Regions from separate parts of the Lactobacillus kullabergensis genome, predicted to be linked through region 1. Evidence: riboswitches for the same ligand, from Rfam matches in the RefSeq annotation. Region 1 holds a riboswitch; the other holds the start of a gene.

Evidence for each region. A riboswitch is a leader RNA that binds a small molecule or an ion and turns the genes downstream of it on or off. The one in region 1 is predicted to bind FMN.
Region 2: linked by a shared signal. The riboswitch ahead of ribD (bifunctional diaminohydroxyphosphoribosylaminopyrimidine deaminase/5-amino-6-(5-phosphoribosylamino)uracil reductase RibD) and the one ahead of DKL58_RS04510 (ECF transporter S component) in region 1 are both predicted to bind FMN.

Annotation. Positions count from the first base shown of each region.
Region 1 is NZ_CP029477.1:952,077-955,786, reverse strand. It holds gene cmk ((d)CMP kinase) at 1-344, opposite strand, end outside; gene DKL58_RS04515 (LysM peptidoglycan-binding domain-containing protein) at 384-875, opposite strand; gene DKL58_RS04510 (ECF transporter S component) at 980-1,666, opposite strand; FMN riboswitch at 1,749-1,863, opposite strand; gene DKL58_RS04505 (pseudouridine synthase) at 1,893-2,612, opposite strand; gene scpB (SMC-Scp complex subunit ScpB) at 2,612-3,220, opposite strand; gene DKL58_RS04495 (segregation and condensation protein A) at 3,210-3,710, opposite strand, start outside.
Region 2 is NZ_CP029477.1:265,577-269,286, forward strand. It holds gene DKL58_RS01280 (aspartate/glutamate racemase family protein) at 1-718, shown strand, start outside; FMN riboswitch at 1,168-1,301, shown strand; gene ribD (bifunctional diaminohydroxyphosphoribosylaminopyrimidine deaminase/5-amino-6-(5-phosphoribosylamino)uracil reductase RibD) at 1,422-2,483, shown strand; gene ribE (riboflavin synthase) at 2,468-3,073, shown strand; gene ribA (GTP cyclohydrolase II) at 3,085-3,710, shown strand, end outside.

The DNA of each region.
Region 1 (3,710 bases):
ATTTGCCTTTGCAGACTGACCATTTTTTCCCTGATTCCGGCTAATGCCGAAACTTGAGAAACATTGGCAGAAATATCAGGAGTACGTATTGCCTGAGTAATATCTTTATTACCAGCATATATTTTTTGCTGACCATTTTTAAATTTAAATTCAATTTTTTCATGATCAATGGCAGTTAAAATACCTTTTTCATTGCCGTAATCAATGTTATTTTCTCGTGCAATCCAAGTCGAAGCCCGATACATTGCCCCCGTATCAATATATGTAAAATTAAGCTTATGGGCGATAATTTTTGCTACAGTACTTTTTCCAGCTGAAGCTGGACCATCAATTGCTATTTGCATTCCAATAAAAAAGGGACTTAAGTCCCTGTCCTTTCTAAATTATCTAATTCGTAAAGTTTGTCCTGTATCCACCTGGCTATTGGGATCAAGTTGATTCAACTCTGCCAATTGGTCAACTGAAATGTTAAAATGGCGGGCAATACTAGTCAAGGAATCCCCTTCTTGTACGACATATTGTTTAATCACAACATGTTTCTTTTTAGGCTTTTTTGGAGTTTTTTTAGATGATTTTGTCTTTGTTTTAGCCTTGGCTTTGGTTTCTTTACTTTTTACAGGCTGAACCGTAGCCTTTTTATTAGTATCTTTTTTCTTAGTATTTTCTTTTCTGGCAGCTTTACGTACTTCAACTGCTTTTTCGTTTGAACCATTGTTTGATGCTAAATTATGAACCACAGGAACAAGACCGATAAGAATAACTACAATCAGAATTATCAAAGCAATCCAGCCTTTTGATACGGAAGAATAAGTTTCTACTCTCGACTTTTTTGGACGCTTATAATGCTGATATGGTTCTTTTGAGTTATTATTCATCTGAAAAACCTCCTTACCTAACCTGTTTAATTTTAGCATATTTAACATTTAAGTGGACAAAAAAATCGGTCATTTACTAGACCGATTTACAATATTTTTAAGATTTAATTTCTAAGATTAAAATTTTTCCTTACAAAAGGTTTGAAAGTTCTCAGAACAGTTTCAAATAATAAATAAACTACAACACCGTTGATTGTTCCTTTTAACAAGTTAAATGGAACTATAATGCCAAAAATATATGCACTCATTGATGGAATGTGTAGCAGCTTACCCAAGTAAACCTTTTCAGTAAAAGAAAGCAAACCAGAATATCCATGTATTGCCGGCAGGTTTGGTACAGTAGTTACTGCATAAAATGGTGTCAAAACTAATGCATTTAGTACAGATAGTACGAAAGCCATTGCTAGAATGCCGAGAACAATACCTAAAATTGGTTTTAAATATTTTTTAGAAAAATTCTTTTCGTCTTTGCTAATATTTTTTGTTAAATAATAAAATGGCAAAGCAAAAGATATTGATGCCAGAAAAGCCGCAGACTGACCCACTAAACTTGGCAAAGCAAAGCCTTTGTATATTAAATTGATCAGCATTCTGACAAAAGCGATAAAGATACCAGGTCCGGGCCCGAATAAAAATGTCCCAATTGTAATTACTACATCCGAGAAGTCAAATTTTAGAAAACTAGTTATTGGCAACGGTATTTCCAAAAGCATTAATACATAGGCAATTGTACCAATTAAAGTATAAGCCAAAATATTAACTAAATTGTTTCTGCTTTTCTTTTGCAAAATTCTTACCTCCAAAAAAACTCGGTCTGTTGCTCCTAGCAACAGACCGAGTAAAAGTAAGCTTAAGATCTTGGCTTTTAGTTTAGTCTGTCTTCTTTCATCTAGACTCTAACTATCGGTATCTCAATAGATTCCACCACTTTCGTGGGTCGTGGACTTACACCACCGGTCGGGACTTTCACCCTGCCATGAAGACAACAAACTTATTTATCAAATTTCACATACTATACTAATCTACGTTTTTTAATCTGTCAACTTCTTCATGAGACAATTCTCGGTACGTTCCTGAAATGAGAGAATCAAGTGTAAGAAAAGCGTATTTCTCGCGTGCTAATTTTTTCACCTGGTGGTGAACTGCCTTGAACATTCTTTTTACTTGATGATATTGACCTTCATGAATTGTCAATTGCACTATTTGATTATCCTTTTTACGATCAGTCCTAATAACCTTAACTTTTGCAGGAGCACAGCGATGACGATCAATTTTGACTCCATGCTTTAGCTGACTGATTTCATCAGGCGTCAAAATGCCAGAAATCTTGGCAACATAAACCTTGGCTACATTGTTTCGCGGATGCATCAATAAATTGGCCAGTTCACCATCATTAGTCATTAAAAGTAATCCAGAAGTATCATAGTCTAGTCTGCCGATTGGATATAGTCGATAAGGCAAATCCTTAAAATAATCGACAACTGTTTTTCTCCCCTTATCATCATTTGCAGTTGAGACCACTCCTCTAGGCTTGTAAAAGAGATAAGTATGCAAACTTTCTCTTTCAATGGGCTCACCATCAACCGTAATATTACTAAAAGTATCCACTTTAGTACCCAGTTTAGTTACTACATTGCCATCAACAGTGACTCGACCTTCAGAAATCATTTTTTCAGCCTTGCGCCTGGAAGCAATTCCTGCCTCAGCAATTACCTTTTGCAACCGTTCTAAAACCATTATTTTGCTCCTTTTTGAGTTTTTGCAATATTTTTATCAGCTTGTCCTTTAGCTGCAAACAAATCTATTTCACCTTCACTATTAATGCTATCATCTTCGAAATCTTCTATTAATGGTAAATCAGCCAAACTTTGGTACCCAAAGTATTGCAAAAAATACTCACTTGTTACATATAAATTAGGATGACCCGGCGCATCTTTTTTTCCATTAATTTTAACTAATCCACGCCAGATTAAAGTTTGCAGAGCCCCAGATGAATTTACGCCTCTGATGTCATCTATCTCTACACGTGTAATTGGTTGCCGATAAGCAATAATAGATAGTATTTCCAATGCCGATTGACTTAAGCTCTTTGATAAATCTTTTTGAAAAAAATTTTCGATTGTTTTACTAACTTCTGGTCTAGTTGTCAATTTGTAAACATCATTAAGATGTTGTATTTGTAATCCTGAATCAGGATTTTTTTGTAATTTTTCTCGTAAATTTTTGCTTATTTCTCGCAATGCAGGTTTGCCAACCTGCAAAAGTTCGCATAAGTTGCTGCTTTCAATGCCATTATCGCCGGCAACATATAATAACGCTTCTAACTGCGCCATTTTACTTATCATTACTACCAACTCTTTCCAAGTTCAGGTCACCAAACATCCTCTTTTGTTTTACCCGAATTTCCTGTTTTTTACAAAGTTCAAGCAGTGCAAGGAACAAACCAATAACATCAGATAAAGTTTTCATTTTTTGACAACAGGCAAAAAAACTTAACCGCTTGTTTCGTGCCAATTCCTCTTGCAAGAAAGTACTCATTTCTTTGACGGAAGTTTCCTTTACTTCAACTGAAACAATATCAGGCTGTCTGATTTTCAGTCTTTGTAAAATAATAATAAAAGTATTAGCTAATTCAGTAGAAGTAATTTGTCCTTTTGGCAAAGGCTGAATTTTTTTGCTTTCTGGAGCACTTTCCTCTTTAGCAGCAGTAATTGGGACTTCCTCATTGCGCTTTTTGAAGTATGCTGAAACTTTTTTAAAAACCGAGTAAGTAATAAGCTGCTGTACTAATTCATCTCTTGGATCCTCTTGTTCATCATTTTCTTCAGTAAAATC
Region 2 (3,710 bases), 690 kb from region 1:
TATGGGCACTATTGCGACTGAAAGTTATGTCCGGATGATTAATCATCGTATCAAAATTACTAAAGATCAGGATTATTTAAATTATATTTTAGTTAATGATGCACAAGTTCCTGATCGTACAGCATATATCAAAGATCCCAGCAAGCCTAATTTTTTCACTGCTTTGCGTGAGGATGTGCTCCAGCAAGCACAACTAAAGCCTGATTTTTTTGTAATGCCATGCAACACAGCTCATTATTGTTATGATGACTTGGCCAAACTGACAGACATACCTTTTTTGCATATGATGCGCATTGCTGTTCATAAGTTTATAACCGATTATCCACGAGAGAAAAAAATTGGTTTAATTGCCACCGAAGGATCAATTTACGATCATTTGTATGAAGATGAGATTAAAGAAGTAGGGCGTGAGGTTGAAATTGGAGGATCTGAGATTCAGCCAATGGTTACTGAACTGATTTATTCAAATATCAAGGAAAAAGGTGTGGTTAATGGCGAACTTTACCACCACATATTGCAAACAATGCATGATCAATATGGGTGCAATGTGATTTTACTTGGCTGTACTGAATTGTCGCTGGCTCAGGAAAAAGCTCCAGATCATCCTTATAATGTTATCGACCCGCAAGTAATCTTGGCTGACGTAGCAATTGAACTGGAACTGAAAATACGTGCGGGAATGGATCCAAGAACAGCTATAGAGAAATATATGTATTAATAAAACGTAAGTTTTACATATTAAATTAAAATAGACTAGTAATCAATTTGATTGTTAGTCTATTTATTTTGCCAAAAAAAGTTGACAATGTTATCACTAAGTAGTAGTGTATTATAAAAGTGATACAGTTAAAAATAGGAGGGCTAAGATGCTATATCTTTTGTATATATTTATTAGCATACTGATAATTGTCACTACTAATTTAGCAGTGACAACAATTTTGAGTATCAGAGACGCTTATTGCAATCATCTTAAAGATCATTCGTCATTTGGCACTGCCTTTAAAAAATATTTTGGTAAAAACAATAATATTCCTCTCCATTTGTCTGATTGGAAGTTTTAAGGAATAATTTATTTAAGTTTGAGCTTATCATGTATTTAATTATATAAAACAATAAATTGCTATTGCCGATAGGGCATAACTATATTATACTAAAAACAGTTGAATACGGTTTCTTCGGGGCAGGGTGTAATTCCTTACCGACGGTGACAATTAATGATTGAAGTCCGTGACCCGCGTTTTGCGGTGGAACTAGTGCAAGTCTAGTACCGACAGTTAAAGTCTGGATGGGAGAAGAACAAACAAGATTAAGCAGAAAACTCGCGTCGTTATTAAACTTCGCTGAAATCTTATTTGATGAATAAAAAAATAAGCCTCGTTGATTTTATCAACGAGGTTTTTTAATGCTTAGGAAGTGAAATAGTGCAGGATAGAGATTATATGCAAATGGCAGTCCAAGAGGCTTTAAAAGCTCAGGGAATGACTTGGACAAACCCATTAGTTGGTGCAGTTTTGGTTAAAGATGGTCAGGTTTTAGCAACTGGCTACCACCATCAATTTGGCAAAGAACATGCGGAAGTAAATACACTGTCACACTTAGCAGATCCCAAACAAGCTCGGGGAGCAACTTTGTATGTAACATTGGAGCCTTGCAGTCATTATGGTAAGCAGCCACCTTGTTGCAAAAAAGTAGCCGAGGCCGGAATCAAAAAAGTTGTTATTGGTCAGGTCGATCCTCATCAAATTGTGGCAGGTAAAGGCATTAAATATCTTAAAAGTCATGGTGTTCAGACTGAGGTCATTGGTGGCACTGAGAGTTTAAATGTTGCGTATAACTTTTTTTATCAGCAAGAAAGGCCCTTTGTGACACTTAAATATGCAATGTCTATTGATGGCAAAATTAATGCCGCGGGCAAAAGAAGAACACTTTTGACTGGGGATGCGGCTCAAGTAGATGTACAAAAATTGCGGTTGCAAAATCAAGCCATTTTAATTGGTGCAAACACATTACGCATTGACAATCCGCTGTTAACTGTCAGAATAAAAAACTTACCACATCCACCTATTAGGATTGTGTTAACTAAGGATGCCAATCGGTTGGATTTTACCAGTCAAATATTTAAGACCCGGGGTCAAATTTGGTTACTGAGTGAAACAAACTTAACTCAAAATGTTGGAGAAAATGTGTGCTGTTATACTGCTAGCAAATGGACACCCCAAAAGGTGATCCAACTTTTGGCTGAACATGAAATTCAATCGTTGTTAGTTGAAGGTGGCAGCAATGTACAAGCCCAGTTTATAGCAACTGATTTGGTGGATGAAATAGTAACGTATATTACCCCTCTGGTGTTGGGTGGTACAGCACTACCTGCTGTGTACGGACAGGCTTTAGCAGAAATAAGTCACTACCAATTATTGGATGTTAAAAGTTTAAACCAAGATGTAAGAATTCGTGTGAGGAGAAAAGAATGTTTACAGGAATAATTCAAACAACTGGTACGATAACTCGCTTAGAAATAAGTGCGCAACATGCTAGACTAGGTATTTGTGCGCCAAAATTGATGCAAAAAGATTTGCCTTTAGGAGCAAGCATTGCCGTGAACGGCATCTGCTTAACCATTACTGACTGGAGCGAAGAAGATTTTGCAGTTGATGTAATGCCAGAAACAATGAAAAGAACTAATCTAGGCAAGTTGCAAAAAGGTAGTTTGGTTAATTTGGAGCCTTCACTGGCGCTAAACGGCAAACTGGATGGTCATATTGTTGCAGGACACATTGATACAACAGCCGAGCTCGTAAAACGAGTTGAAAACGAAAATTCTATTGAATTGGAATTTCAAGTACCACATAAGTATGCTCCCTTTATTGTTGAAAAAGGGTCGATCGCTATTGACGGCATCAGTTTAACCGTCACGATGGCAGAGAATGATCATTTTGGCGTAAGCTTAATTCCTTATACCATTCAAAATACTACGCTTGCTCATTATCAAGTGGGCGATAAAGCAAATATTGAAGTGGATATGATTGGTCGCTACGCAGTTAAGCAGATTCAGGCTTGGAAAAAAGAATTATGATGGAGAAAAAAATGACAGAACAATTGAACGAAAAAATGCAAAAGGTATTAAAACATATGCTAAAAGGTGGATTAGTTATTGTCGCTGATTCGCCTCAACGTGAGTCTGAAGGGGACATGATTGGCTTAGCAGAGAAGGTTACACCGCAAGCGGTTAATATGATGATTACTAAGGCTCGTGGATTATTATGCGTACCAATGAGCAAAGCGTATGCCGACCGTCTGCAATTAAAACCAATTGAAACTGGCTCGAACGATACTTTTGGCACAGCTTTTACTCTTAGTGTTGACTCCACTGAAACTACTACGGGAATTTCAGCTTTTGATCGTGCGAAAACAATTAAAAAGTTAGCTGATCCTAATAGTCAATGGGCTGATTTTTATCATCCTGGTCATGTTTTCCCGTTAGTAGCTAAAGAAGGTGGCGTGCTGGAACGGACCGGTCATACAGAAGCAGCCTTAGATTTGGCAAGACTAGCTGGCGTTGCTCCTGTTGGCTTTATTTGTGAGTGCATTAAAAAAGACGGAACAATGGCCAGACGCAAAGATCTAAAAGCTTTAGCAGAAGGACTTGGCATACCTTATTTGACCATTGAGGAGTTAATTGAGTACCGTAAAAATCAGGAAAACAAAGATTT